DNA from 4 places in the Achromobacter mucicolens genome. Region 1 is predicted to be linked to each of the others. Evidence: predicted binding sites of a transcription regulator. Region 1 holds the regulator's gene; each other region holds the start of a gene.
The links. The regulator FNR, encoded in region 1, switches genes on or off when oxygen is low (the NO sensors DNR and NnrR bind a similar motif). The targets are predictions, from matches to a motif close to TTGATNNNNATCAA.
Positions count from the first base shown of each region.

Region 1 (7,448 bases):
GCGCAGCCAAGCCCGACCGCCGCGACGATATCCTGGCCTATGGCGGTGTGCATATCGGCGGGGTCGATTTCGACAAGCAATTGAGCCTGGCGCATGTGATGCCGCTGCTGGGTCTGGGCAGCCAGCTGCGCAGCGGCAAGGACGTGCCGTCGACGCAGTACGGCAATCTGGCCTGCTGGCACACCATCAACCAGGCCTACACGCGCAAGGCAGCCGAGCACTTTGCCTACATCCGCGCCGAGGCCGGCGACCGCCAGAAGATCGACCTGCTGCTGAACCTGGTCAAGGAGCGTGCGGGCCACTGGGTGGCGGTGCAGGTCGAGGAAGCCAAGATCGCGCTGTCGGACGCGCCCGCCACGCGTATCGACCTGTCGCGCGTCGCGCCGGAGCTGGGCGTCGAGGTGACGCGCCCGTCGTTCGACGCGTGCGTGGGGCGATTGATCGACAAGGTCGAGACCACCGTGGGCCAGCTGCTGCGCGATGCAGGCGTGTCCACGGCGGACGTGGACACCGTGTTCTTCACCGGGGGCTCCAGCCGCGTGCCGCGCCTGCGCGAAAGCGTGTCCCGGCTGGTGCCCGAGGCGCGCAGCGTGGAAGGCGATTTGTTTGGCAGCATCGGGGCGGGCCTCGCGCTGGACGCGGCGCGCAAGTTCGGCTGACCGGTGGCCGGCGGGGCGATGGTAAGCTGCCAGGCGTGCTTCGCACGGCCATTCGCCCCTTCCTGTCCATGATCCAGACGTCCTCATGACCCGACCCGCCGATACCCATCTCGTCGAAACGCTACTCGCGAGCGAGGCGCCATACGACGGCAGCTTCCTGAAGATCCGCCGCGACACCGTCAGCCTGCCCAACGGCCACACCGGCATCCGCGAATACGTGGTGCACCCGGGCGCGGTGGTGGTGATTCCGCTGCTGGACGACGGCCGGGTGCTGCTGGAGCGCCAGTTCCGTTATCCCATCGGGCGCGTGATGACGGAGTTTCCGGCGGGCAAGCTGGATCCGGGCGAGGATCCGCTGGTGTGCGCCAAGCGCGAACTGCTCGAGGAAACGGGTTATACGGCCGCCCAATGGGCCCATGCGGGCGCCTTGCATCTGGCGATCGCCTATTCCACCGAGATCATTCACATCTTCTTTGCGCGCGGCCTGCAGGCGGGGGAACGCCAGCTCGACCAGGATGAATTCCTGGACGTGATCAGCACGCGCCCCGAAGACCTGATCGCCGCCTGCAGCCAGGGCGAGGTCACCGACGCCAAGACCCTGACCTGCGTGCTGTGGATGCAGAACGTGCTGTCCGGCGCCTGGAAGCTGGACTGGCAGGACAACGCCGCCTGAACGGCGGCCGCCGTCTCAACGCCCATGTCCTCGTACCCCGTTCTTGTCCAGCCGGCAGGCCTGCGTTTTGAGGCGCCCGCCGGCACGTCCGTGTTGCTTGCGGCGCAGGCGGCGGGCATCAAGCTGCCCAGTTCGTGCCGCAATGGCACGTGCCGTGCCTGCATATGCCTGCTGGTCGAGGGAACCGTCGTGTATGGCATCGAATGGCCCGGCCTGTCGCGGGACGAAAAGGAAGAGGGCTGGATCCTGCCGTGCGTGGCGCAGGCGACGTCCGCGCTGGAGATCCAGGCGCCCGGCGCGGCGCCAATCGAGGCACAGCCGCCCGCCGTCCGACCGCTTACCGGCGCCAGGCGCTGAGCGCGGCCACCGGCAACAGCGCGGCGGCCATGCCGGCGGTCATGCCCAACACCATTCCCCAAAAAGGTGCGGTACCTAGCGCCTGCGCCGTTTGAACGCCCAGGCGCGCGCCCAGCACCATTCCGATCGCCATCAGGATCAGGCATAGCAGGCGGCTTGCCAGCGGCGTTTTTGCCCCCGGACGCCGGGACCAGGGAAGCCGGGACCAAGGCAGCAGCGCTGCCAGCGCCATCGCGGCGGAACTGGCGGGCATCAGCGCCGCGTGCCGCCAGGCCAGTTGCACCAGGGTGCCCGGCGCACCGCATTCGCTGGCCAGCAGCGCGGCGGGCGTGCGCCATGTGTCCACGACCAGTCCGGCGCCCATGGCCGCCAGGCAGGCCAGCCAGAGACCCGCCATGCCGGCCGTGGCCGGCGGCTTAGCGCTGGCCGTGGCAGGTGTGGCGGGGGGCGTCGCCGTATTGGTCATGGTGGCGCACCCAGTCGCGTACGTCGAAATATGGGCCGTTTTCGTTGCGGCCCAGCGGCGCGATGTCCAGATAGTTGTACGCGCCCGCCAGCCGCTCCACGCCGCGTTCGAAGGCCGAGTAGGTGTGGAAGATCTCGCCGTCGGGATCACGAAAAAAGGCGCTGGCTCCAGGACGTTCCTCGACCGCGCCATCCGCCTGCGGCACGGACGCGCCGAAATCGAAGTTGAAGTCGCCGTCCGCCGAGGAATACCAGTCAAATGCCCAGCCCATGCGGACCTTGAACGCGGCCAGCCGGGCGTACGGCGCGCGCGAGACGGCCACCACCGACACGTCATGGTGCCGCAGATGCATGAGCGCGCTGTCCAGGTGGTCGGCCAGCAGCGAGCAACCCACGCAGCCTTCCTCCCAGTCCGGACCAAACATGAAGTGATAGACGATGAGCTGGCGCTTGCCGTGAAAGAGGGTCTGCAGGCGCTGCGGCCCCTGCGCGCCTTCAAATGTGTAGGACTTGTCCACCTGCACCCACGGCAAGGCCATGCGGTCGCGGGTCACGGCGTCGGTGGCGCGGGTCAGTTCCTTTTCGCGCCGCAAGAGCGCCTCGCGCGCAATGTGCCATTGTTGGCGGGATACGACGGGATGATCGGTTTGCATCGTACGTCTCCTCTTCGTGCCGGGCGCGTTGGCCCGGGCTCGGGTTCAGCGTCAGGCCGCGCCGGCCAGGTGATGGGCCAGCCGCTCCAGGGCGCCCGACCAGCCGTCTTCGTGGCCGTCGCGCGTGGCTTCGTCGACGAAGGGCGTCTGCAGGAAGGCAAGGTCGGTGCCGGCGCCCGCCGCCGTGAATTCCAGCGTGATCAACGAGACTTCCTGCGGGGTGTCGCGCCACGCCCAGGTGAACACCAGGCGGCGATGCGGCGCGACCTCCTGATAGCGGCCGCTGGCGTGGTGCTCCGCGCCGTCGGCGGTGACGAAGCCCACTTGATAGGCGCCACCCGCCCGCACGTCGGTTTCGGCCAGCAGCACGCGCTGCGTGCCTGCCGGGCCAAACCAGCGCATCAGCGCTTGCGGGTCCGTCCAGGCGCGCCAGACACGTTCGACGGGGGCGTCAAAGCGTCGCTGGAGCCGCAACTCGATGGGGGAGAGTCGGTTTTCCATGGATGGATTTCCTCTTCGTGATACAGGTATCGCGCCAGCGAATCCAGTTGGCCCGTCCAGAACTTCTCGTAGCGCGCCAGCCAGCCGGCGGCGGCGCCCAGGGGGGCGGGAGACAGCGTGCAGCTCACGACCCGGCCATCCTTGGCGCGCGCGATGAGTCCGGCGTCTTCCAGCACCCGCAGGTGTTTCATGAAAGCGGGCAGGGACATGGCATGCGGCTGGGCCAGCGTGCTGACCGAGGCCGTGCCGTTTTCCAGGTCGGCCAGCACCCGGCGCCGCGTGCCATCGGCCAGCGCGGAAAAGATGGCATCGAGGGCGTCATCATTTAACTTAACCATAAGGTTAAGTTTTAGGCCTGCCACGAACGCCTGTCAAGGCGGGAGGCTGCGGAATTTCCCTAGGGGGAGCGCTTATTTCGCGCGAGGCTTGATGATGTCGCAGGCCGCGGCGGTGCGGCTAGCCTGGGCGTCGCCGCCCAGCAGCGCCCGAACGCCACAGATCGACCCGAACATGCGCTTGCCGTCGTGGCCGACGCCGCCGACTTCGAAGGCGGTGTGGCGCAGGGTGACGGGCTTGCCGCCGCGCGCGGCCAGTACGTGTTCGTACTGGACGTAGCCCGTGCCGCGCGCCAGCCGGGTGGCACCCTGGGCTTCGGCGCCGCAGGCCTTGTCCAGCAGGCGGTGTTCGGGGTTGTTGTCGGCGCCGCCCAGCAGGTAGACCACATCGCGCGCGGCGTAGCGCACGAAGAGCGTGGCGTCGTCGGTTTCGCGGGCGTAGGCGGGCAGCTTGTCGGTGCCGTACTTGTACTGGTTGTAGGTCGGGCAGATGCCGCGCTCGTACGGCGCATAGCCTTTGCCGTCGGCGCGGGGCCGTTCGTTGGTCAGGTACAGGTAGGACGACGGATTGGCAATCACGTAGCGCAGCGTGAGGCCGTCGCGGCGCAGTGCGCCATCCAGATTGTTCAGCACCGCGTACCGGTGCACCAGTTGCGCGCCGGCGGAATGGCCGGCCAGCACCAGCCCGGTCAGCGACGGCAGCCGTTTGCGGTCGTTCAGGCTGCGCAGCAAATCATCCAGGACCTGGAACGAGGCGACGGGGGCTGGGCGGCCTGCGGCCTGAATACTTTCCTGGCCGTCTTCCCAGCTGGCCTTGCGCCAGGCGGCCATGCCGGCAAACCCGGAGTCGATGGAGCCGGAAAACCGGGGAGCGAGCACCAGCGTGTCGCCGGCGCGCGCCGGGTCGGCGGCGACCAGCGCCGCGGCGGTTTCGAAGTATTGGTCGGCGTCGCGCTTGACGCCGTGGATGACGATGAGCACCTGCTTGATGCCGCGCAGATCGTCCTTGGTCAAGTCGCGGTTGGCGTAGACCGGCATCTTGTACCGGTGACCGGGCCGACCCAGTTCAACGGTCTGCCAGCGCAGCGGCGCCGCGCGCTTGGGCGCGGGCGTGGCTTCGTCGTAGTCGTAAGGGTCCGGCAGCGGCGTCTGGGCGTGCGCGCTGGCAAATGCCAGCACGGCGGCCACCGCCAGCGCGGCAGGCAGGAGGGCAGGCGCCCGACGCATGGCGCGGCGACTGCTCAGCAGCTCTCGTGTCCCAGCAGTTGCTTGAGCGCCGGCAGGTCCAGGATGCGGACTTCGCGCTGGTTGATCTTGATGAGACCGTCGCGCGCAAAACGCGAGAACAGCCGGCTCACCGTTTCCAGCGTCAGGCCCAGGTAGTTGCCGATTTCTTCGCGGCTCATGCGCAGCACGAACTCGGTCGAGGAATAGCCCAGCGAGGCATAACGCTGCGACAGGTTCAGGAGGAAAGCGGCCAGGCGCTGTTCCGAACGCATGGAGCCCAGCGACGCGAGCATCTGGTGCGAACGCGTGATTTCGCGGCTCATGAGGCGGCGGAACTGCTGCTGCAGCGAGGGCAGGTGCGAGGCCACGCGATCGACTTCGTTCAGGCGGATGACGCAGACCTCGGAGTCTTCGAGCGCCACGGCGGCCGACACGTGCTTGCCGTCCAGCATGCCGTCCATGCCGACGATCTCGCCGGGCAGGTGAAAGCCGGTGATCTGGATCTGGCCGGTGGCGTCTTCAAGTTGCGTCTTGAGGCTGCCGAAGCGCACGCCGTACACGGCGTCCAGCGGATGATCCAGCGAGTAGAGCGTCTTGCCTTTTTCGACGCGGACGCGTTCTTTCACCAGCTCGTCCAGCTTTTCGACTTCAGCGGCTGCCATGCCCACGGGGACGCAGACATGGCCCAGCATGCACGTGGAACAGTGGGCGGCATCAGGGGCAATGGGGACCCGTTTTTGCATACGATGACCTTTAGAGTGCCCATTGCGCGGCGGGCGCCGGAACGGGTGTGAAGCACGAGACAGGCGTCTATTGTAGTCCGTTGTTACTACGGACGTCTTACGAGGGGCCCTTCCGGTCGTCCGGCGTTGTCCGGGAAACACGGTGGACGATCCAGTCGTCCCCGGCGATATCGATCGCCGTGGCCCGCCACGCGGGATCGATCGGGTAGTACTCGCAGTGCAGCAATAGGGGTTCGCCGGGGCCTTCAAGGCGGGCGCAGACCGTCCTGCGCACGAAGCAGCAAGGCTTGCCGGGCTCGTATTCCTCGATCTCGTCCATCAGGGCGAGCAGCGCCGTGCCGACGCGGAAGACGTCGCCGCGGACCCGCCTGCCGTCGTCCACGGGGATGAGTCCGGGCCAGTCGCCAAAATCGACCAGCATGCCGGGCACGCTGGCGGCGCCGACATGGCTGGCCGGGGGCAGGCCGCGCCGTGCGGCGGCCCGGGCGAGGTCGTTGATTTCGCCTGCCCGTAGGGTTCCGTACACAAAAACGTATATGCTCATCGATAAGTTTGCTGCTGCACGTCGAAAACGACCATGAGGGGCGCCGGGTGTTGAAATTGTCTCATCCGGCCACATATTCAGGTTATCGAGCCAGCCGGCACGTATCGGTCAGGCTCCCCACAAGCCAATACGACCATTATGCGATTCGACAAACTTACGACCAAGTTCCAACAAGCGCTGGCCGACGCGCAAAGTCTGGCCTCCCGCAACGATCACCCCTATATCGAACCCGTCCACGTGCTGTCCGCCCTGTTGTCGGATTCCGACAGCGGCGCCGGCAGCCTGCTGGCGCGGGCGGGCGTTGCGGTAAACCGTCTGGGCCCCGCCCTGGAGACGGCGCTCAAGTCCCTGCCGCAAGTGCAGGGCGATGACAACGTCCAGGTGGGCCGCGACCTGCAAGGCGTGCTGACGCGCACCGACAAGGAAGCCGCCCGCCGCGGCGACACCTACATCGCCAGCGAACTGTTCCTGCTTGCGCTGGCCGACGACAAGGGTGAGGCCGGCCGCATCCTGCGCGAGGCGGGCCTGCAGAAAAAGGCCCTGGAAGCCGCGATCGACGCCGTGCGCGGCGGCGAAAACGTCTCCGGCGCGGAAGGCGAGGCCAACCGCGAAGCCCTGTCCAAATACACGCTTGATCTGACCGAGCGCGCCCGCCAGGGCAAGCTCGACCCGGTCATCGGCCGCGACGACGAAATCCGCCGCACCATCCAGATCCTGCAGCGCCGCACCAAGAACAACCCCGTGCTGATCGGCGAACCCGGCGTCGGCAAGACCGCCATCGTCGAAGGCCTGGCGCAGCGCATCGTCAACGACGAGGTGCCCGAGACCCTGCGCGGCAAGCGCGTGTTGTCGCTGGACCTGGCTGCGCTGCTGGCGGGCGCCAAGTTCCGCGGCGAGTTCGAAGAACGCCTGAAGGCCGTGCTGAAAGAGCTGGGCCAGGACGACGGCCGCAACATCGTCTTCATCGACGAACTGCACACCATGGTGGGCGCGGGCAAGGCCGAAGGCGCGATGGACGCGGGCAACATGCTCAAGCCGGCGCTGGCGCGGGGCGAACTGCACTGCATTGGCGCGACCACGCTCGACGAATACCGCAAGTACATCGAAAAGGATGCGGCGCTGGAGCGGCGCTTCCAGAAGGTGCTGGTCGACGAGCCCGACGTGGAGTCCACCATCGCCATCCTGCGCGGTCTGCAGGAACGCTATGAAATCCACCACGGCGTCGAGATCACCGACCCCGCGATCGTGGCGGCCGCCGAGCTGTCGCATCGCTACATCACCGACCGCTTCC
Region 1 covers NZ_CP123364.1:3,476,753-3,484,200, reverse strand. The annotation lists gene QEP15_RS15890 (Hsp70 family protein) at 1-659, shown strand, start outside; gene QEP15_RS15885 (NUDIX domain-containing protein) at 745-1,332, shown strand; gene QEP15_RS15880 (2Fe-2S iron-sulfur cluster-binding protein) at 1,357-1,689, shown strand; gene QEP15_RS15875 (hypothetical protein) at 1,670-2,155, opposite strand; gene QEP15_RS15870 (DUF899 domain-containing protein) at 2,106-2,807, opposite strand; gene QEP15_RS15865 (SRPBCC family protein) at 2,859-3,308, opposite strand; gene QEP15_RS15860 (ArsR/SmtB family transcription factor) at 3,209-3,646, opposite strand; gene QEP15_RS15855 (hypothetical protein) at 3,719-4,870, opposite strand; gene fnr (fumarate/nitrate reduction transcriptional regulator Fnr) at 4,885-5,613, opposite strand; gene QEP15_RS15845 (gamma-glutamylcyclotransferase family protein) at 5,711-6,157, opposite strand; gene clpB (ATP-dependent chaperone ClpB) at 6,296-7,448, shown strand, end outside.

Region 2 (7,448 bases), 1.4 Mb from region 1:
TCTGGGTGGAAGTTGCGCGGGTCTCGTCCGCTCGGTTCTGACAGCCGGATCACAAACACCCATCCCTTTTTCACACAGGAACGCCAACGTGACAGAGTCCGGTCTGCAAATCCTCGCCGCCATCGTTTTTGCGATTGCCTTGCTGCACACCTTTTCCGCGCCGATCTTCCTGCGCCTGGCGCATCGCAGCAAACGTCATGGCGGTCTGCTGCATCTCTTGGGTGAGGTCGAAGTCGTTTTTGGATTTTGGGCGGCGATCCTGCTCATTCTGATGGCGTTGGCCGCCTCGGGCAGCACGGCGCTGGCGTATGCCGAATCGCGCAACTACACGGAACCGGCTTTCGTATTTGTCGTGATGGTCATCGCGGCCTCGTTGCCGGTGTTGACGGTGGTGATGCGGCTTGTGGAACGCGTGGCTCGGGTCCTGCCCGTTCAGGACCAGACCGCCAAGGCGTGGTTATGCTTGGCGCTGGTTCCGTTGGCGGGATCCCTGGTGACCGAACCGGCCGCCATGACGATTGCGGCCATGATGCTGGCGCCGCAGGTCTTCCATCGCGACATGCCGGAGCGGCTGAAGTATCTGGCGCTGGGTGTCCTGTTCGTGAACATCTCGATCGGCGGGACGCTGACGTCCTATGCGGCGCCGCCCGTTCTGATGGTGGCCTCGACGTGGGGGTGGGATAGCGCGTTCATGTTCACCACGTTTGGCTGGAAGGCGGCGCTGGCCGTGCTGGTCAACGCCACGCTCGTGACCCTGTTGCTGCGTCCTTACCTGCGTTCTGGGGATGTGTTGTCGGCCAGGAAGGCCGCGGCGCCAATGTCGCCGGTCGTTATCGCCGTGCACCTGTTCTTCTTGGCCGCGGTCGTGTTCACCGCGCACCACCCGATCATCTTCCTGGCGCTGTTCCTGTTTTTCATCGGTTACACGCAGGCTTACAAGGCCAGCCAAAGTCCGCTCATCATCAAAGAGGCGCTGTTGGTCGGCTTCTTTCTTGCAGGGCTGGTCGTGTTGGGCGGCATGCAGCAATGGTGGTTGCAACCCATCGTGAGCGGGCTCGAACCCAACGTGCTGTTTGTGGGCGCATTGGCGCTGACCGCAATCACGGACAATGCCGCGCTGACCTATCTGGGTTCACTCATTGACGGAATTTCCGACCAGGCGCAGTACATGCTGGTGGCCGGCGCGGTGGCTGGCGGCGGGTTGACCGTCATCGCCAACGCGCCCAACCCGGCGGGCGTGGCGTTGCTTCGAGGCGGTTTCGCCAATGGTGCGGTCGGCATGCTTGGGTTGTTGTCTGGTGCGCTGGTGCCCACGGCGATTGCCGCTGCATTTCTCTTTTTTCTTTGAAATGTCGATTCGGTCCCTTTAGCGAACAAGCCCGCGCAGGAAGGGCCCAAAACGCGAAAAGCCGCGCAGTGCGCGGCTTTTCCGTTCTCGGTGCAGCAACGCCTAACCCATCTGCCCATACCTTCCAGCATTGAAGTCCTGGATCGCCTCGACGATTTCCGCTTGCGAGTTCATCACAAACGGCCCATACCCGACCACGGGTTCATCGATCGGCTCTCCGCTCAAGATCAAAAACACCGCGTCGTTATTCGCTTCGACCGTGATGTCCTCGCCCTCTTTGGAGAACAGCGCCAATTGCGCATCCCGCGCGACGGATTCGCCGTTGACCAGCACCGTGCCGCGCAGCATGACGAGCATGCTGTTGCGGCCCGCGGCAACGGGGAAGGTCGCCGTCTTGCCCGCCGCCAGCTTCACGTCCCACACGTCCATCGGCGTAAAGGTCCGCGCGGGGCCCGCTTGGCCAGCGTAATTGCCTGCGATCACGCGGAGCGTGCCGGCGGCGTCGGGCAGGTCCACGACCGGGATGTCTGCGTTCAGAATGCCCTGGTAGCCGGCCGGCGCCTTCTTGTCCTTGGCGGGCAGGTTGACCCAGAGCTGCACCATTTCCAGTTTGCCGCCCGTGCGGGTGAAGGCGTGGGAATGGAATTCCTCGTGCAGGATGCCGGACGCCGCCGTCATCCATTGGACGTCGCCGGGGCCGATGACGCCGCCGTTGCCGGTGGAGTCGCGGTGTTCGACTTCGCCGCTGTAGACGATGGTCACGGTCTCGAAGCCGCGGTGCGGGTGCTGGCCGACGCCGCGGGGCTGGCTGGCCGGACCGAATTCGGCGGGGCCGGCGTAGTCCAGCAGCAGGAACGGGCTGGTGTCGCGGCCTTTGTCGTTGTACGAGAACATGGAGCGCACCGGAAATCCGTCGCCCACCCAGTGGGGACGGGGGCTGGCGTGCACGCCGAGGATCTTCTTCATGGTGAGGTTTCCTGTTGCGCGGCCCCTTCGGGGCCGTTCGTCATAGGGAAGAAGATAAGGGCGGATCGGCATTCCCGGTAGTGCTCGTGATTGATAAGCACCGTTCCATGTGGCGAACGATCAATACGGGCCAGGCGGGCGGGCCAGCGTCGCGGCGGGTATCCTTCCGGGCATGGACAAGATCAGGGACGACATCGCGGCGGCGCGGCGCGAGGCGGTGGTTACGGGATTTGCCCCGGTGGTGGGGGACGGCCCGCGCGTGCTGGTGCTGGGCTCCATGCCGGGCGTGGCGTCGCTGCGGCAGGCGCAGTATTACGCGCATCCGCGCAACGCATTCTGGCCGCTGGCGGCGCGGATCTTCGGGTTCGATGCCGGGCTGGGTTACGACGAGCGGTTGCAGGCATTGCTGGCGAACCGCGTGGCGCTGTGGGATGTGCTGCAGGCGTGCGAACGGCCGGGCAGCCTGGACGCCGATATCCGGGGCGACACGCTGGTGCCGAACGATTTCAACGTCTTCCTGGACCGCTATCCCTCGATCGCGCGCATCTGTTTCAACGGCGCGAAGGCCGTGGCGATGTTCCGGCGGCATGCGTTGCCGAATCTGCCTTCAGCCGCCTCGATACAGTTTTTCGAACTGCCTTCGACCAGTCCGGCGCATGCTTCGGCCAGCTTCGCGCAAAAGCTGGCGGCGTGGGAACCGGCGCTGAGGCTTCCAACGCCCTGATGGGTCGTGCGGGCCAAACGCCCGCCGCCACCCTGACTCCGTCCCCCAATTGACGCTTATCAAAACCCTATATAACTACAAGTGATAAGTTAATTTCCGTAACACCTAAACGTTTCGGAGTTTAACGATGCACACCCCCACCAGCCCCCCGGAAACACCGCTGCCGGGCAAGCGTGGCTTTCTGAAAGGGCTGCTCGGCCTGGGCGCCGCGGCCACTGTCATTCCCATCCACGCCGACGCCGCGCCCGGGCTCAATGGCCAGCCGCCGCGCCGGCCCGGCATGGCGGGCAAGCGCTACGGCATGGTTGTCGACATGCGCAAATGCATCGGCTGCCAATCCTGTACGGTGAGCTGTTCGCTGGAGAACGTGCCGCCCATCGGGCAGTTCCGCACCACCGTCCTGCAGTACGAGGTCACGCCCGACGCGGGCGGGCCGTGTTCGATGGTCATGCTGCCGCGCCTGTGCAACCACTGTGACAAGCCGCCCTGTGTGCCGGTCTGCCCGGTGCAGGCGACCTTCCAGCGCGAAGACGGCATCGTGCTGGTCGACAACGCGCGCTGCGTGGGGTGCGGTTACTGCGTGCAGGCCTGTCCCTACGATGCGCGCTTCATCAATCACGAGACCCAGACGGCCGACAAGTGCACGTTCTGCGAGCACCGGCTGGAAGCCGGGTTGCTGCCCGCGTGCGTGGAAAGCTGCGTGGGCGGCGCCCGGGTGATCGGGGACATGAACGATCCGGACAGCGCCATTTCGCGGTTGCTGGCCGAACACAAGGCCGACATCAAGGTGCTCAAGCCCGAGATGAAGACCGATCCCCACGTCTTTTACATCGGCCTGCCCGATGCGTTCGTGCACCAGGTCGACGGCCAGGCCGGCGTGCGCCTGGCGGGCGGCCACTGAGCCAAGGAAGGGGACACTCATGCAAATCTCTGAATTGCTCACACCGGTCTACGACGCCGCCTGGCTGCCTTGGGCCGTGCAGTATTTCTTTCTTATCGGCATCAGCGCCACAACCGCGCTGACCGCCGCCTTCGCGGCCTTCGGCCGGGCCGACTCCGACGCGCGCCGCCTGCTGCCGGCGGCGGTGACGGTGCTGCTGGTCAGCGCCATCGCCGCGCCGGTGTCGCTGTTGGCCGACCTGCACCAGCCAGGCCGCTTCTGGCACTTCTATGCGCACATCACGCCGTGGTCGTGGATGTGGCTGGGGGCACTGCTGCTGCCGGTCTTCGTGACGCTGGCGCTGCTGTTCTGCGCGGTGTGGTGGTGCGGCCGGATGGGATGGCTTCGGGTGGTGGCGGCCGCGCTGGCGCTGTCGGCGCTGTCCATTCTGGTCTACACCGGCGCCGAGGTGATGGTGCTGCGCTCGCGGCCCTTGTGGCACACCGTGTTCCTGCCGGTGAACTTTGCGCTGACCGCCTGGCTGGGCGCGCTGGGCGCGATGTTCTTGGTGGGCCGCTGGCTGCCCGGCGGCCTGCGCGTGCAGCCGGTGGCGATGCTGCGCCGGCTGAGCGTGATCGCGGTCGTGATGATGGCGATGGGCGCGGGGGCGTGGGTGTTGCTGGGCCTCTCGGGACTCGATGCGTCTTTCGAGGCGGCGCTGCGGCTTTTCGCGGACTTTCCGGTCTGGCGCCTGAGCCTGGCGGGCGCGGTCATCACGGCCTTCTGCATCGTCGCGCTGCTGCAGCGGCCGGCGCGCACGCTGGCCGCGCCACTGCCGTCGGCCGTGCTGGCGCTGACCATGCTGGGCGCTGCGTGGATCTTCCGGTGGGTGGTCTTCATGAGCGTGCAGGGTGTGCCCAAGTACGGCGCGGGGCTGTACCTGTACGACATGCCCTGGGGCAGCGATGGGCTGCTGGGCATGGTGGGCGTGCTGGGGCTGTGCGTGGCGCTGATCACCGCCGTGACCTGGGCCCTGGACATCTCCCCCGCGCGCGCACGCGCCGTGGCCGCCTGAGCGCGCGCCGAGACGAAAGCACATGGAAAAGAACGCAATGGACAAGCAACACAAAGACGACAAGCCCGGCGCCGCGGACGATGGCGCGGATCTGCCTCGCGACGAGGCCCGGCGCAAGCTGATGATGCGCGGCGGCCTCGCGGCCGGCGGCATGGCGGCGTTTGCAGCGGGCTACGGCGACACGGTGGTCAAGGCGGTCAAGGGGCTGGCGCAGGGCACGGCCGGCGTGCCGACGGCGCATGCCGTGCGCGGCAACTCGCTGCCGCCAGAGTTCCGCATCGACCCGCTGACCGGTGCGCTCAGCGCCCAGCCGGGGCAGACGGTCAGCCCGTCGAGCTGCCTGGGCTGCTGGACGCAATGCGGCGTGCGGTTGCGCGTGGACACGGCCGAGAACCGCATCCTGCGCGTCGCTGGCAATCCGTATCACCCGCTGGCCACGACACGGCCGGCGGCCATGGAGACGCCGGTGCGCGAGGTCTACGCGCAGCTGGGCGGCGACAGCGGCCTGGAAGGGCGCGCCACCTCGTGCGCGCGCGGCTCGGCCATGCTGGAGCAGATGGACAGCCCGTATCGCGTGCTGCAGCCCTTGAAGCGGGTGGGCAAGCGCGGCGAGGGCAAGTGGCAGACGATCAGCTTCGAGCAACTGGTCGAGGAAGTCTGTGAAGGCGGCGATCTGTTTGGCGAAGGCCACGTGGACGGCTTGCGCGCGATCTGCGACCGCGAGACGCCGCTGGACCCCGACAATCCCGAATACGGCGCGAAGGTCAACCAGTTCCTGTTCACCGACGCCTCCAACGAGGGGCGCACGCCGCTGATCCAGCGCTTTGCGGGGCAGTCCTTCGGCACCGTCAACTTCAGCAATCACGGCTCGTATTGCGGGCAGAGTTTCCGGGTGGGGGCGGGCGCGGCGCTGGGCGACCTGAAGGGCATGCCGCACGGCAAGCCGGACTGGGACAACGCACGTTTCGGGCTCTTCATTGGCGCGGCGCCGGCGCAGGCGGGCAATCCCTTTCAACGCCAGGCCCGTCAGCTGGCCGAGGCGCGCGTGCGCCCGCAGAAATCGGGATTCAGCTACGTGGTGGTGTCGCCCGTGCTGCCGGCCTCGTCCAGCCTGTCGGCGGGATCGGGCAATGAATGGGTGCCCGTCAATCCGGCTAGCGATCTGGCGCTGGCCATGGGGCTGATCCGCTGGATTCTGGACAACGAACGGTTCGACGCGCGCATGCTGGCGCAGCCGGGCCCCGCCGCCATGAAGGCGGCGGGCGAAGCGGCGTGGACCAACGCCACGCACTTGGTGGTGGCCGAACCGGGCCATCCGCGCCTGGGCGCCTTTTTGCGTGGCGCCGATATGGGCTGGGCGCGCCCGGCCGACGCGGACGAGAAATGGGAGGACGTCTACGTCGTGCGTCTTGCGGACGGCACGTTGGCGCCGCACACGACGGCCTCGCCGGCCGCGCTGTTTGTCGACGAGCCGGTCGTCGCGCCGGGCTTGGCGGGTCCGCAAGCGGCGCTGCGGGTGCGCACCTCGCTGGACCTGCTGCGCGAAGAAGCGCGCCGCAAGACGCTGGACGAGTACGCCTCGCTCTGCGGCGTGCCGGCGGCGAAAATCGCGTCCCTCGCCGAGCGTTTCACCAGTCACGGCAAGCGCGCCGTGGCCGATGCGCACGGCGGCACCATGAGCGGCGCGGGCTTCTACACCGCCTACGCCATCGCCATGCTCAACACGCTGGTGGGCAACCTGAACGTGGAAGGCGGACTGGTGCTGGATGCCGGGCCGTTTCCGCCTTACGGCGCGGGGCCGCGCTACAACATTGCCGGCTTCGCGAACAAGGCCACGCCCAAGGGCGTGCCGCTGTCGCGCAACCGCTTTCCGTACGAAAAATCCAGCGAATTCAAGCGCAAAAAGGCCGCGGGCCAGCCTGCCTATCCGGCAGCCGCGCCGTGGTATCCGGCGACGGGCGGCCTCAGTTCCGAGATGCTGGCTTCGGCGCTGGCGGGCTATCCGTACCGTGCCAAGGTCTGGTTCAATCACATGAGTAACCCGGTCTACGGGATTGCCGGGTTCAAGCACGTGGCGCTGGAAAAGCTGAAGGACCCGCGCATCCTGCCGCTGGCGGTGTCGATCAACCCTTTCATCAACGAGACCAACGCGCTGGCCGATTACATCGTGCCGGACACGGTCACGTACGAAAGCTGGGGAGTGTCGGCGCCGTGGGCGGACGTGGTGGCCAAAGCCTCGACGGTGCGGTGGCCGACCGTGCAGCCGCGCGTGGCGCGCACGGCCACGAACGAGCCAGTTTGCCTGGAGACCTTCCTGATCGCGTGCGCCAAACGCCTGGCCATGCCGGGATTCGGCGAGGGCGCGATGTCAGACAAGGAGGGCGCCAAGTACGCGCTGGATACGCCCGAGGACTTCTTTCTGCGCGGCATGGCGAACATCGCGTTTGCCGCGGGA
Region 2 covers NZ_CP123364.1:2,054,116-2,061,563, forward strand. The annotation lists gene QEP15_RS09350 (hypothetical protein) at 1-41, shown strand, start outside; gene QEP15_RS09355 (putative Na+/H+ antiporter) at 89-1,348, shown strand; gene QEP15_RS09360 (pirin family protein) at 1,451-2,314, opposite strand; gene QEP15_RS09365 (DNA-deoxyinosine glycosylase) at 2,487-3,038, shown strand; gene dsrO (sulfate reduction electron transfer complex DsrMKJOP subunit DsrO) at 3,166-3,939, shown strand; gene nrfD (NrfD/PsrC family molybdoenzyme membrane anchor subunit) at 3,959-4,993, shown strand; gene QEP15_RS09380 (tetrathionate reductase subunit A) at 5,031-7,448, shown strand, end outside.
Region 2: the regulator FNR is predicted to act here: its motif matches at 3,088-3,101, upstream of dsrO (sulfate reduction electron transfer complex DsrMKJOP subunit DsrO).

Region 3 (7,448 bases), 890 kb from region 1:
AGTAGTCGACGTCGCGGTCATAGGCGCGAACGATGAACGAACCGATCATGCCCACGAGGCCGGCGATCGACAGCCACCAGATGTGCCAGATCAGCGCAAAGCACATGACCAGGCCAAAGGCGCCAATCCAGACACCAGCGGCGGTGTTCTTCGGCATGTGGATGTCTTCGTACTTGGCCGGGCGCTTGTAGGCCTTGCCGCTTTGCTTGTCTTCCCAGAACTGGTCCAGTTCATCGACGTGAGGAACGTGGGCGAAGTTGTAGAAAGGCGCGGGCGACGAGATCGACCATTCCAGGGTGCGGCCATCCCAGGGATCGCCGGTGACGTCCTGGTTCTGCTTGCGCTGACGCACGGAGACGAACACTTGCTGCAGCAGGAAGAAGATGCCCAGCATGATCAGCGCGGCGCCAGCCAGCGCGACCAGCAGGTACGGCTGCCATTCGGGGTTGTCGTAGTGGTTCAGGCGGCGCGTCATGCCCTTGAAGCCCAGGATGTACAGGGGCATGAAGGCCAGGAAGAAGCCGACGAACCAGCAGTAGAACGAGTAGCGGCCCAGACGTTCGTTCAGCGTGAAGCCGAACGCCTTCGGGAACCAGTAGATCATGCCGGCGATGCAGCCGAACACCACGCCACCGATGATGGTGTTGTGGAAGTGCGCGATCAGAAACAGGCTGTTGTGCAGCACGAACGACACGCCGGGGATGGCCAGCATCACGCCGGTCATGCCGCCGATGACGAAGACGATCATGAAGCCCAGCGTCCACAGCACCGGCGTCGTGATGCGCAGGCGGCCGCGGTAAATGGTGAACAGCCAGTTGAAGATCTTCGCCCCGGTCGGGATCGAGATGATCATTGTCGCTATGCCGAAGAAGGCATTGACGTTGGCCCCCGCACCCATGGTGAAGAAGTGGTGCAGCCAGACCAGGAACGACAGCACGCCGATGGCGGCCGTGGCGTAGACCATGGACTTGTAGCCGAACAGCGTCTTGCGGGCGAACGTGGCAACGATTTCCGAATACACGCCGAAAGCCGGGAGCACCAGGATGTAGACCTCGGGGTGGCCCCAGATCCAGATCAGGTTCACGTACATCATGACGTTGCCGCCACCGTCGTTCGTGAAGAAGTGCGTGCCCAGGTAGCGGTCCATCGTCAGCAGCGCCAGGGTCGCGGCCAGCACGGGGAAGGCGGCGACGATCAGGACGTTGGTGACCAGCGAGGTCCACGTGAAGATCGGCATCTTCATCAGGGTCATGCCAGGCGCGCGCATGCGCAGGATGGTGACGATGAAGTTGATGCCGCTAAGCGTTGTTCCCAGACCGGAGATCTGCAGCGCCCAGAGGTAGTAATCCACCCCCACGCTTGGACTGTAGTCCAGCCCGGACAGCGGCGGATACGCGAGCCAGCCGGTCGCGGCGAATTCGCCCACGAACAGCGAGATCATCATCAGCGCGACGCCGGCGCCGAACAGCCAGAAGCTCAGCGAGTTCAGGAACGGGTACGCCACGTCGCGGGCGCCGATCTGCAGCGGCACGACGATGTTCATCAGCCCGGTGATGAAGGGCATCGCCATGAAGAAAATCATGATGACGCCGTGGGCGGTGAAGATCTGGTCGTAGTGGTGCGGGGGCAGGAAGCCGGCCGAGTCTGCTGACGCGACGGCAAGCTGCGTGCGCATCATGATGGCGTCGGCAAAGCCGCGCAGCAGCATGATGAGCGCAACGATGATGTACATCACACCGATGCGCTTGTGGTCGACGGTGGTGAGCCACTCCGTCCAGAGGTACTTCCACTTCTTGAAGTAGGTGATGGCGCCGAAGACCGCTAGGCCTCCCAGGCACACGGCGGCCAGCGTAACCATGACGATGGGGTCATGGTACGGAATGGCCTCGAGGGTGAGTTTCCCGAGCATTGTTAGTTGATTCCTGCGATCAGATTATTCGACGTGGAGGTGCACGTGGCGGAGTCCACGCCGGCCATCTTGGTCATCGTGCTGCCCAGAATGAAATCAAACATGGCGGGCGGCGCCGACGAGTACTTCACGACCGGATTGCGCTCGCTGCGCTTGGTCAGTTCCGCGTAGACCTCGGGGGTCAGGGCGGTGGGAGAAGCCTTGGCTTCCTTGATCCAGTTGTCGAATCCTTCCTGCGACATGGCGTGGGCCTTGAAGCGCATGCCCGAGAAACCGCCGCCGCTGTAGTTGGCCGAAATGCCGGCGTAGGTGCCGATTTCGCGCGCGTTCAGGTGCAGCTTGGTTTCCATGCCGGCCATCGAGTAGATCTGGCTGCCGAGCTGGGGGATGAAGAAGGAATTCATCACCGATGCCGACGTGATCCGGAAGTTGACCGGAACGTCCACGGGGAACGCGATCTCGTTGACCGTGGCGATGTCGTACTCGGGGTAGATGAACAGCCACTTCCAATCCAGGGAGACCACCTCGATGGTCACCGGCTTGTGTTCGGACACGAGCGGCTTGTAGGGATCCAGCGCGTGCGTGGAGCGCCAGGTGATCACGGCCAGGATCGCCACGATGATGCAAGGGACGGTCCAGACGACGGCTTCGATTGCCGTGGAGTGAGCCCACTTGGGCTGGTAGTCGGCTTTGGTGTTGGAAGCGCGGTACTTCCACGCAAAAGCCACGATCATGATGAGGACGGGAATGACAACGATGAGCATGAGCCCGGTCGCCGTCAGCAGCAACGTCTTTTCCTGGATGCCGATATCTCCCTTGGGGGAGAGGATTTCCATGTTGCAGCCGCCAAGCAGCATGACCGCGCCGACGCCAAATATGCGCGTAAGGGTCGCAAGGAGGGGGTGTTTCACGTACAGCCTTGGATGGAAAGGTGGGAAATGCTGCAGAGCAGCAGACTGGAATGCTGCTAGGCAGCAACCTCCATCCTATCGGTTTGATTTTGGTCAAGCGTGCGACGAATGGTCGCATTGCCTGGGAGGAATCCGGCCCAAGGGCGTCGGATTCAGGGTTTTCCTAGGGGAGTAGACGCCCCGAGGGGAGGGGGGGGGGGTGCGACGATATGTCGCACCTGCACACGGGGGTGTTGTAAAGATGTGTCGCCCCGCAGCATTCAATCCGCGATGACTTCGCGTTCCGGCCCCGGTTTTTTTGCCAGCTTGCGCTGAAGCGAGCGCCGGTGCATGCCCAGGAGGCGCGCCGCGGCGGAAACATTGCCGCCGGTCTCGTGCAGGGCCTGATGAATGTGCTCCCATTCTAGGCGGTGCAATGGGGTCATGGTCGTTTCGATCGTAACCGTTTCTGGCTTCACCAGACCCAGCGTGCGCAGGATCATGGGCGCCGTGGCCGGCTTGGGCAGATAGTCGTCGGCGCCGCGCTTGATGGCTTCCACGGCGGTCGCCACGCTGGCGTAGCCCGTGACCAGCAGGATGCGCATGTCTTCGCGCAGCGCGCGCAGCGGCCGGATGAGGGTCAGGCCGGAGTCTTCGCCCAGGCGCAGGTCGACCAGGGCAAAGGCCGGACGGATTTCTTCGGCCACGCGCAGCGCCTCGGCGATGCCGGTGGCGGTGCGGGTTTCCAGACCGCGGCGCGACAGGCTGCGTTGCAGGGTGCGCACGTAGAGTTCGTCGTCGTCGATCAGCAGGCCAAGATCGTTTGCATTCATCACATTCAGGTCCCGGGGTTGCCGAGAGGTAAATAAAAGCGGATGCGGGTGCCGCCGCCTTCGGCCGCGGTCATCGTCATTTCGCCGCCCAACTGCTCCACCGTGGCATGCGAGAGGGCCAGGCCCACGCCCAGTCCTCCCGGCTTGCCGCTGTTGAACAGGCTGGTCGCCGGCAGCATGGCATGGTCGGGATCGAAACCCCGTCCGTAATCGCGGACTTCGCCACGCAGGGCGCCGTAGCCGTATTCCAGGTGCAGGTCCACGCGGGGCGCGTCGGCGGCCTCGCCCGCGTCGGCAGCGTTGTTCAGCAGCGCCTGCAAGAGGTGGGCGATGGCCGGATCGACGCGCAGGCTGGTGGGCAACGTGCCCGAGCGCTGCAGGTCGATGGTCGGGCGGATCAGGCGCCATTGCCCCACCACACGAACCAGATCCACGGCGGTTGGGACCGCCAGATTGCGGATCCGTTCCCGGCACAGGGCCAGAAGCTGGCTCAGGGTGGTGACGTCGGCCCGCAGGTCTTCGTCGTCCTGGACTTCGGCGGCAATCTCGTCAGTCAGCAGCGTCATGGTGGCGAGCGGCGTGTTCAGCTCGTGCGCCATGGCGGCCGCGTGCGTGGCCAGGGCGACGATGCCCTCGTTGCGGGTGAAGCGTTCGCGCAGGCGGGCAAGCTCACGCTCACGGGCGCGCATGTCGGCGGCCAGCCGGGTCGAAAACACCAGCACGACCACCACCGAAATCAGGAAATTGGCACCCAGGCCCCAGAGCAGCAGGCTATGGGGATCGACGTCGCCGCGCAGGGGCTGACCGAAGATCGCGGCGGCGCCATAGCCCAGCACGCCGGCCAGCGCGGCCGCAAGCGCCCAGTTGCGCGGCAGCGCCAGCGCGGCCAGGGCGGTCAGGATCAGGAACATCGTCCCGAACGGGTTGCTGATGCCGCCGCTCCAGCCCACCATCCAGGCGAGCACCGCCATGTCGACAAACAGATGGCCGAAGGCGGTGGCGTGGGAGAGGTCGCGCGGGTGGCGCAGGCGCAGGCTGGCGTAGACGTTGAAACCGATCAACAGGCCCACGCCCAGCCACAACGGTTCCAGCGGCAGATCCAGCCGCAGCAGGCTGCTGACGAGCAGGATGGTGGCGGCCTGGCCCGCGATGGCGAGCCAGCGCAGGCTGCAAAGGGTACGCAGGAATGAAAAGGCGGAACTACCGGGCATATCCAGATACAGAGGCGCCGGCCAGCCTGCCGGCAGTTACGGGCGCCCGGCTGCGCGGAACGCTGGCATCCTGAGCGCGGCGGCGGTGGCCGGCTGCCGCCTGGCCGGGTGGGCACGGGCGGCGGATGTGCAGGCATTGTATGGCGAATCGGAGCCAGCCGCCGGGCCATGCCCGGCGTTATGCGTCCCTGATATCACCGGTCTGACTGAATGGCGCCCGTGCCGCGTTGGGGCACGGGCCACTATATATAGATCAGTGGCCGTGGCTGGCCGCCGGCGCGGCGGTGGCGTTCAGCGGCCGCGCCACCGCGTCCACGGGAATGCGCCGCTGTTGCTTGGAGCCGTCTTCAACGATCAGCGTCAGCGCGACATGGTCGCCGGCCGCGATGGGCTTGGCCAGGTCGATCAGCATCACGTGGTAGCCGCCCGGTTTCAGTTCCACCGCCTTGCCGGCCGGCAGATCGATGCCCGCCACCTGGCGCATCTTCATGACGTTGTCCTGCATGGCCATCTCGTGCACTTCCACGTGCTTGGCAGCCTGGGACTCCACGCCGACCAGCCGGCCGGATTCGGCGGCGGTCAGGCGCATGAACGCGCCGGTCGCGTGCTGGTTGGGCACCGTGGCGCGCACCCATGCGTCCTCCACGGTCAGTCCGGCGGTCTGAGCCAGCGCCATCGGGCCAAAGCCGGCCAGCGCCAATGCGAGCGCGGCGGCCACGGGTTTGATCGAAATCTTCTTCATGAGCGTTTCCTTGGATATTGGGTCAGAGGACGGTGCGCAGGTCCTGCGCGCTGTCCTGGGCACTTTGTTCGTGGCGCAGCGCGATGCGCAGCTTGCCCTGGGCATCGATGACATAAGTCAGCGCGGTGTGGTCCATGGTGTAGGAGGAACCGGTGGGCACCTTCTGGAAGAACACCTTGAACGACTGGGCGGCGGCGCGGGTCTGTTCGGCCGTGCCGCGCAGGCCGATGAAGCCGGGATCGAAGGCCTGGGTGTACGCGCGCAGGATCTCGGGCGTGTCGCGCTCGGGGTCCACGGTGATGAACAGCACGCGCAGCTTGTCCGCGTCCGCGCCCAGCAGGGACTTGATCTCGACGGCGCGGGTCAGCGCGGTCGGGCAGACGTCCGGGCATTGCGTGAAGCCGAAGAACAGCATGATGGGGTGGCCCTGGTAATCGGCCAGCCGCCGCGTCTGGCCGTCGGTGTCCTGTAGCTGGAAGTCGCCGGTGGGCATGCCGGACAGATCCATGCCGTGCAGGGGCGGGGTGTCCTTGCCGCAGGCGGCCAGGGGCAGCAGGGCCAGGGTGGAAAGCAGCAGACGGCGCCGCGGATCGGGCGCGACGCCGCTCGGCGCGCCAGCGGACGCGCGGGTAAACAGCGAATTCATGGGTACCTCTGGATTGACGAGTCGGCCGCGCAGCCGGGGCGCGCGGCGGGGCAGTCCGTGCCCGTTGCGGATGCGCAAGGGGCACGGAAGATCCGGGACGGGGTCAGGCCAGCGGGGGTGGGGCGCGCGATCCGAGGGGTGGACCATGGGCGGGCTGCGCGGGCAGCGCGCGATGGGCGGAGAAGGGCGGGGCGTGCCCGGCTGCCGTCAGCAGCAGCGGCACCATGGGCGGTGCGGTGGCGGGCGTGACGTGGACGAGCAGTCCGAAGGGACATTGGGCGCCCGTATTGGCGGTGTCGTGCCCGGCCTTGCCGCCTTCGGCCGGGAGCGCCAGGCTGATCGCCGACAGGTTGCCCGCCGCCGAGCAGAAGGTGACTTCCAGGCGGCCGTCATGCAGGGCGCGGGTGTCCGGCATATAACCGGCCGGCACCAGCGCGCGCAGCGCCAGGGCCAGCAGCGCCAGCCACAGCACGCCGTCGGCGCGCAGGGCCCGCAGCGTGCAAAGGAGGCGGGTCGGGTAAGACCGGGTCGCGTAAGACATGAGAGGCATTCTATGCCAAGCGGTCCCGATTTCTTGGTACCCTTGAACGCACTTCTTTCCGACACGCGACCCCGTGCCCCAGGTTTCAGAGCTTTCCTTGTCCGTTTCGAGCGTGTCCGTTCCGACCTTGTCCGTTTCGACCGTGTCCGCTTCGACCTTGCCCATTTCCAACTTGTCCAGCAGTGTACCGCCCGCCGGACGGGGGCGTGCCGGGCCCTATACGCGCTTATGGTTGGGCGCGTTGATGGCGGCATTACTTGTGCTGCTGACCGCGTGCGGCACGGCCAAGGTCCAGCCAGGCTATTACCGGGTCCAGTCGGGCGACACCCTCTATCAGATTGCGCGCAAGGAAGGCACCACGGTCAGTAATCTGGTCCGGTGGAACAATCTGTCGAACTCCAATACGATCGAAGTCGGCCAGCTGCTGCGGGTCGAGCCGCCCGCCGGGCAGGCGCGCTCCGCGCCGCCCAGCAAGGCCAGCACCAAACCCAAACCCGCGCCGCGCGCCACCGCGTCGCCCGGCAAACGGCGGACGGCGCCGCCCGGCGCGATTTCGCTGGTCTGGCCCGCGCAGGGCAAGGTCACGCGCGGCTACGACGGTTCGGGCTCGAACGGCATCGTCATCAGCAACGCCGCCGGCACGCCGGTCGTCTCGGCGGCCCCGGGCACCGTGGCC
Region 3 covers NZ_CP123364.1:4,364,992-4,372,439, reverse strand. The annotation lists gene cyoB (cytochrome o ubiquinol oxidase subunit I) at 1-1,909, opposite strand, end outside; gene cyoA (ubiquinol oxidase subunit II) at 1,912-2,820, opposite strand; gene QEP15_RS20055 (response regulator transcription factor) at 3,081-3,632, opposite strand; gene QEP15_RS20050 (HAMP domain-containing histidine kinase) at 3,638-4,843, opposite strand; gene QEP15_RS20045 (copper chaperone PCu(A)C) at 5,097-5,585, opposite strand; gene QEP15_RS20040 (SCO family protein) at 5,608-6,231, opposite strand; gene QEP15_RS20035 (DUF2946 family protein) at 6,335-6,772, opposite strand; gene QEP15_RS20030 (peptidoglycan DD-metalloendopeptidase family protein) at 7,017-7,448, shown strand, end outside.
Region 3: the regulator FNR is predicted to act here: its motif matches at 2,904-2,917, upstream of cyoA (ubiquinol oxidase subunit II).

Region 4 (7,448 bases), 480 kb from region 1:
CAGCACGCGTATGCCCGCCGCATCGCACGCGGCGACCGACTCGGCCACGCCTTCCTTCAGCGGATTTTCCAGGCCCACCAAGCCCGCGAACTGCAGCGGCAGGTCGTCGGGCTGATCGGGAAGCCGCCCGTTCGGCCAGCGCCCGCTGGCCGCCGCCAACACCCTCAGCCCCGCCGCGGCCATGCGCTGGACCTCGGCCTGCAGTTGCGCCGTGCGCGCCGGGGACAGCTGGCAAAGCTTGAACACCGCCTCCGGCGCGCCCTTGCACGCGAGACGGGCGTCATCCGCTTGCGCCGTAGCCCAGACGTGGATCACAGCCAACCGTGCGGACGAGAAGGGATAGGCTTTAACCAGGGCAAGACCGCCCGCTGGTGGATGTCCGCCAAGCGACGCGGCAAAAATGCGAAAGGCGTCCTCCATCGCGTCGCCGGAATCGGGCACGCTCGCCAGCGCAAGCGTTTCGGCCAAGGTCATGGCCTCGGCCGCGCAATCCGCCGCCGCCGCGCCCGCGAGATCGGCGGCATCGATGCGCACTGAGCCAGCGTAAAGCGCGCGAACGACCATGGTGTTTGTCGTCATGGTGCCCGTCTTGTCGGCGCACAACACAGTGGTCTTGCCCATGGTTTCGACCACGCTCAGCTTGCGGACAAGCACGCCTTCGCCCGCGATGCGCCGGGCTTCCAGCGCGGAGAAGATGGTCACGATGACGGGGAAATCCTGCGGAAGCAGACTCATCGCCAACGCGATGCCCGCCAGCATTCCTTCGAACCATCCTCCCCGCATGTAGACGTACAGGGCCCAGGTGGCCAGCGACAGGAAGAACCCCACCCACATGAACCGCAGAATGAAATGGCGGGTCTGCAATTCCAGGGGCGCGCGTTCCGGCGTCAGTTGCCGCATCGACTGGCCCAGCGCGCCCAACCGCGTGTCGTCTCCCACGGCAAGAACGCGCAGGGTGCCGGTTCCCGACAGCACCAGCGTCCCGCTCAGCACCTCGGCATCGCCCTCAACCGTGCCCGATGGCCGCTTGTACACGGGCTGGAACTCGCCGGTAAGCGGCGACTCGTCTACCAGCAGACCCTCGCCGTCCGTCAACCGGCCGTCCGCGGGGACGCGGTTGCCTTCGGCAAGCAGCACCGCATCGCCAGGCTTCAGGTCGGCCGACGGCACCCAGTGGCGCTTGCCGTCGCGCAGCAGCAGGGCGCGGGGCGCGGCCAGACGATCCAATGCGTCAAGGGCGCGTGCGGTACGTAATGACTGCGCCACCGTCAGCGCAAAAATGACCAGTACAAAAAGCAGCAGCAGCGCCGCTTCCTGCCAGGCGCCCAGAAGTGTGTACAGGCCGCCGCCGGCCAGCAGCAATGCGAACATCGGATCCTTGACCAGATCCAGGCTGATCGAGGCCAGGGTGCGCTGATGGTCCGGCGAAGGCATGGCGCGTCGGCCTAGGTGATCAGCACCACCGGAATGTGAACGGTGTGCAGCACCTTCAGCGTGGTCGATCCCAGAAACAGGCTGCCGGCCGCGCCCAGCCCTCGCGACCCCATGACGATATGGTCGCAACCTTGTTCGGTGGCGTGTGCCTTGATGCATTCGGCAATGTTGCCCACCCGCGTCGCCTTTTGATAGATGATGCCCGAGCGATCCAGCAAGGCCTCCGACTCCGCGAGGGCGGCCTTGGCTTCGTCCTCATAGAATTCCTCGATGGCATCCGGCTCAAAGAACGCCAGTATCGTGCCGGAAGCAATGGGCGGCTGCACATTCAGCAGGTGGATGGCGCACGGGCCATGTTCGCGAACCTGGTCGACCACATAGTGCACGGCGCGCAGGGAATTGCCCGATCCGTCAACGGGGATAAGCACGTTTTTCACGACCCCTCCGATAGCAGTATCTGCCCGGGCCGCATGGCTCGGGCGTGATGCCATCATCGCGCCGATGCGGTCGTGGAAGTTGACGTCAGTCAAGCTTTCGCCCGATCGCGTGGGCGAGCGCGGCCAGGCCTGCGCGGGGCCCGACGTTTGTCCCCGATTTCTGCATGACAAAGGTCAATTTGGCGATTCCGGACGGGGGCAACATGGAGAGGCGGGCGAACCTCCCGCGTCTCATCCTCACGAAAAGGAGATAGCCATGTCGCGCTTGACGCAATACAGCCCATTTTCGAGCGAACCCTTCGCGGACGTCTTCCAGGCGTTCCTGCGGCCGATCCGGCAGAACGGGGAGGATCAGGCCCCCCGGATGGACATCGATGTCACCGAGGCAGGCGACAAGTACGTCCTGAAGGCCGACGTGCCCGGGATCGACAAGAAGGACATCACCGTGCAGATCGATGGCAACACGGTGATGATCTCGGCCAACAAGGAAAAGCACAGTGAAACGAAAGAGGCGGGAAACGTCATCCGCCAGGAGCGTTTCTGGGGCCAGGTTCAACGCTCCGTGTCGCTGGCCAGCCCCATCGATGAAGCGGCCGCCAAGGCGGTCTGCGAGAACGGCGTCCTGACCCTGACACTACCCAAATCGGCGGGAAGCCGGAACAAGACGCTGCAGATCGAATGACGGCGGTTTACAGCCATGTCCCTGTATAGACGGATCCTCATTCCCATCGACGGCAGCCAGACCGCCGAACTGGGGCTGGACGAAGCCATGCGTCTGGCCGTGTGCAACGGCGCTCGCATTCGATTGATCTGCGTGGTCGGGGAACTGCCCCTGTCCTCGCGGATCGGCGCGGATTGCTATTCCCCAAAAGAGGTGCGCATGCTGTCGCGCGAGCTTGGCGTTCAAGTGCTGCGCAACGCCGCGCGCCGGGTGCGCGCACGTTGCATCCCGGTCGATAGCGCGCTGTTCGAGGCAGGCGAACAATCCTTCGAGGAGCGCGTGGCCCAGGAGGCCGACGCGTGGGGCGCGGATCTGATCGTCATAGGCGCTCGCGGGGGGGACGGCTTTAATGCCATCCCCCGGGGCGCCGGGACCAGGAACGCCCGCCGCGCCGCGCCCATGCTGCTGGTGCACGAATCCGCGCGAAAAGCGCAACGCCGCTCAGTGCACGGCGGGCGTCAGGCCGAAATCGCCTCTAGTCTCGCGTATCTCGTCGACTCGTTCTGAATCCACCAGGCAGGCGGATCGGCCCGGTCAATCAATGTGCGGCAGCGCGCGCCGGCACGGCCCAGTCCGGCCGGCTCTCGCGTTCGGTGTCGACGATGATCAGATAGCGTCCGGCGCCATCGGCGGGCGTCCTGCCGGGTTGCAGCACCCACGGCGGCGCGACCAGATCGGCCGCGAGCTCGTAGTCGGCGTCCAGCAATCCGTAGCTGTCGAGCAAGCGGTTCAGGGTTGTCGGAATGCGGATGCAGCCTTTGGATTGCGGCGTTCCCAGCTTGGATTCCAGCAGGACGGGATCCGTCGCGTGCATCTGCAGCCGCATCGTGCTCACGCCGCCATTGCCCCATCCCCGCAATGCCTGCTGCCAGCCGAAGTCATAGACCCGCATGCCCTTGGCGCCGTAGCCCAGGATGCCATTCGCGTTCTTCGTGCCCTGGGCGCGGAAGTCCGGATTGGCCAAGGTATGCGGGTACACGCCCGTGGGCGTTTCAAAGTGATCGAACTGGCCGATCCTGCCGGTCGACACCGGCGCCGCGCCCACATGGACGGGCATGCCGATGGCGGGCAGCCAAAAGAGGAAGACCGCCTGCACCTTGGGATTGCGGTCGACCACGAGGGCGTACTGCGGGCCCAACAGGCCGAGCCCCGCTTCCTTGAGCATCCCCAGCGCCAGGCTTGCATAGCGGATCTGCTCGTCGGCCGGAACCGTCAGCGCGGGCGCAACGCGCAGCGCAAAGGTCTGCATGACGTCCTGCGGCGTGACCTGGGCCGGTACCGGGCTGGTCATCATCGCCGACAGGACGGCGCACCACACTGCAGCCCGCGCGGTGGCGGGGCCATGGCCCGATCCCCCCACGGAACTCGGCTTGTTTTTCATGGTGTCTCCGGCGCTTTCGCGTGCCAGGCCGCGGGGCCTGGCCATGCAATCATGATCGCGCGGCTGCCGCGGACGCGATTGACGCCGGTCAATCTCTCTTCCGATTGCGGCGTGCGTGCCGGCCAGGATGCGGCACGCGTGCGAAGGATCGTTCGACCAAGCCCCAGCGCAAGGGCCGCCGGTCAGCGTCGAATTCGTGATTTTGGTCAACAAGCGCTTGCCAGACAGGTTCAAGATGAAATCCATGAAGACAAGCGTCCTCGCCGTGTTGCTTCACCTGATTCTGGCCCTGCTGCCGGCTGGCCCCGCGTTCGCACAGCCGGCGGATTCATTGATGCCGGTACCGCCCGCCCTGTTGAACCGCGTTGATCAGGAAGCCGAGGCCACGCTGTTGCGCCTCTATCGTCTGTCGCCCGCGGCCAAGGCGCTGGTTGGCCGGTCATTTGGCGTGCTGGTGGTGCCCGCCTTGCACGCCGACGGAAGCATCCTGGGGATGGCCTATGGACGCGGTGTACTGATCGACGCCGCCGAGGGGCGCAATTACTACAACGTCATCGCCAGTCCGCCGGGCTCGGTGCTTGGGCTGAACGACAAGTCGCTGATCCTGGTCTTTTCGTCCTACCCGGCCCTGCGCGGGTTCCAGGTCGGGCCGGGGTGGGAAGAGGGCGCCAGCGGAACCATCCAGATCCTGGACGAAACCGCCATGGCCGCGCGCGAGCTGGTCGTTGAACCGATCGCGGGCTTCATCCTGTCGGAAACCGAAATGGTTCGAGGCCTGTCGCTCGAGGGCATGCTGTTCGTCAAGGTCCCGGTTTACATGTGCGCCGATCAAACCGATGCCTGCCGTGGAAAAACCGCAATCCCCTTCCCCCCTTGATGCTCGCGGCCATGTATAGACGGATTCTCATACCGATTGACGGCAGCTCGACCTCTGAATCGGGGTTGGATGAGGCAATACGCCTGGCCTTTCTCCATGACGGGGTCATTCGGCTGATCTGTATCGTCCAGCCTCAGCCGTCGTCCGGCGCGCCAGGCGCAAATTGCTATTTCCCGGCGGAAATTCAGGCGCTATTGTTTGAGCATGCCGCCGAACTGCTGCGCAATGCGGCAACAAAGGTGCGCGCCAACTGCATTGCCGTCGATAGCGCGCTCGTCGAAGCAGGCGAACGCTCGTTCGAGGAATGCCTGGCGGCCGAGGCCCGGGCCTGGGAGGCCGATCTGATCGTGATCGGGGCGCACCGGTCGCGCGACGTGCGCAGGATGCCGATGTCCAGCCCGGCCCCGAACCTGCCGCGCGGCGTGGCCGTCCCCTTGCTGCTTGTGCGCGAGGCTGCGCCAAAGGCCGTTCAACCACTCGTCAACAGTTGGAGGTAGGGCATGAATACCACCATGAAAGCAGTCGTCTTTGCCAGCCCGGGCCGCATTGAAATACGCGAAAAGCGCATTCCGGACGTCGGGCCCAATGACGCGTTGATCAAGATCACCACCACCACCATTTGCGGCACGGATATTCACATTCTCAAGGGCGAGTATCCGGTGCAGCCGGGCCTGACGATCGGCCATGAACCCGTCGGCGTCATCGAAAAGCTGGGAAGCGCCGTGACGGGTTATTCCGAGGGCCAGCGCGTGATTGCCGGCGCGATCTGCCCGAATTTCAATTCCTACGCCGCGCAGGACGGTGCGCCTTCGCAGGACGGCAGCTATCTGGTGGCCAGTGGCATGTGTGGATGTCACGGCTACCGCGCCACCGCGGGGTGGCGCTTCGGCAACATGATCGATGGCGCCCAAGCCGAATACCTGCTGGTTCCCGACGCGCAGGCCAATCTCGCGCCCGTGCCAGACGGCCTGAGCGACGAGCAGGTGCTGATGTGCCCGGACATCATGTCCACCGGGTTCAAGGGCGCCGAAAACGCCAACATCCGCATTGGCGACACGGTCGCCGTGTTTGCGCAGGGCCCGATCGGACTGTGCGCGGCGGCCGGCGCCCGGTTGCTGGGCGCCACCACGGTCATCGGCGTGGACGGCAATGCGCGGCGTCTGGAAATATCTCGCCAGTGGGGCGCCGATATCGTCCTGAATTTCCATGATTGCGACGTCGTCGAGGAAATCCTGCGTCTCACCGGCGGCAAGGGCGTGGACTCGGCCATTGAAGCGCTGGGCCAGCAAAGCACCTTTGAATCCGCCCTGCGCGTCTTGAAGCCGGGAGGCACGTTGTCCAGCCTGGGCGTCTATTCCGCCGACTTGAAGATCCCGGTATCCGCGTTTGCCGCCGGGCTGGGCGACCACAAGATCAACACGGCGCTCTGCCCGGGCGGCAAAGAGCGCATGCGCCGGCTGATGAACGTGTTGCAGTCGGGCCGCCTGGATCTCGCAAAAATGGTCACGCACCGCTTTGCGCTGGACCAGATCGAAGACGCGTACGACCTGTTCGCCAATCAGCGGGATAACGTGCTGAAGGTTGCGATCCGGCCGGGGGCCTGATTCCTCTACAACCAGCCCCGGCGCCGTGGCGCGCCAGGGCGGCCGTCGTGGCGGGCCGCATCATCGGCTGGCCTGGTCAGGTGCTGGTTGCGCGCGCAGTTCAACGTAAACGCCAACCCACGGAAAATTCGCAGCAGCTTTCCGCCAGTTCGGCCACGCTCTCGCAAAACGCCACGTCCGCGTCCCGGCGGAACATCGCGCTGTACACCGATTGCGGCGGCGCCACGCTGGTGCGCGCAATGACGAGCTGCCGCGTGCTGACCATCTCGGCGAAGTAGTCGCGCGGCAGGCAGCTCACGCCAAACCCCGCGGCGGTCAACCCGGCCATCGCGATCAGGCTGTTGATGGTGAAAATGTTGCTTTGCGCCGTGTGGGGACGCAGCCATTCGTCATAGATCATGTTCAGGCCGGACTCGCGGCTCTGGCGCAGCAGCGGCAGGCGGGCGATGTCGGCCGGGGTGTAGACGTGGCTCGTGTCGATCAGGTCGGGACTGCCCATCCACGCAAATTCCAGGCGCTGCAACGCCACAACCTGCAGGTTCGGCTCGGCGAATTCGCCATGCAGAAAGGCCATGTCCAGCTGCCCGGCCAGCAGCCGCTTGTGCAGGTCACCGCCCAGATCGATATGCGGCTCCAGCGTGATGCGGGGATAGTGGGCGCGCAGCAGACGGATGAGCGCGGGAAGCCAGGTCATCGCGGTGATCTCCGTGATGCCGAAGCGGAAGGTGCCCGTCAGGGTGTGCTGCCCCTTCAGGCGCGCCAGCAGGCGGTCGCGGTGCCCCAGCATCTGTTCGGCCAGCGCGTAGATCTCGTGCCCCCGGGCCGTCAGCTCGGCGCGGTGGCCCGACCGGTCAAAGAGCGCGATGTCGAAATCGGCTTCCAGCTCCTGGATGCGCTTGGTGATTGCCGATTGCGTGGTGTGCAGCTTCTGCGCAGACGCGGAAAACGTGCCTAGCCGCACCGTCCAATACAGCGCCTCGATTTGCTTGAAAGT
Region 4 covers NZ_CP123364.1:3,953,526-3,960,973, reverse strand. The annotation lists gene QEP15_RS18125 (cation-translocating P-type ATPase) at 1-1,434, opposite strand, end outside; gene QEP15_RS18120 (universal stress protein) at 1,446-1,964, opposite strand; gene QEP15_RS18115 (Hsp20/alpha crystallin family protein) at 2,128-2,553, shown strand; gene QEP15_RS18110 (universal stress protein) at 2,569-3,099, shown strand; gene QEP15_RS18105 (L,D-transpeptidase) at 3,131-3,973, opposite strand; gene QEP15_RS18100 (lipid-binding SYLF domain-containing protein) at 4,218-4,850, shown strand; gene QEP15_RS18095 (universal stress protein) at 4,850-5,347, shown strand; gene QEP15_RS18090 (NAD(P)-dependent alcohol dehydrogenase) at 5,351-6,454, shown strand; gene QEP15_RS18085 (LysR family transcriptional regulator) at 6,555-7,448, opposite strand, start outside.
Region 4: the regulator FNR is predicted to act here: its motif matches at 2,036-2,049, upstream of QEP15_RS18120 (universal stress protein).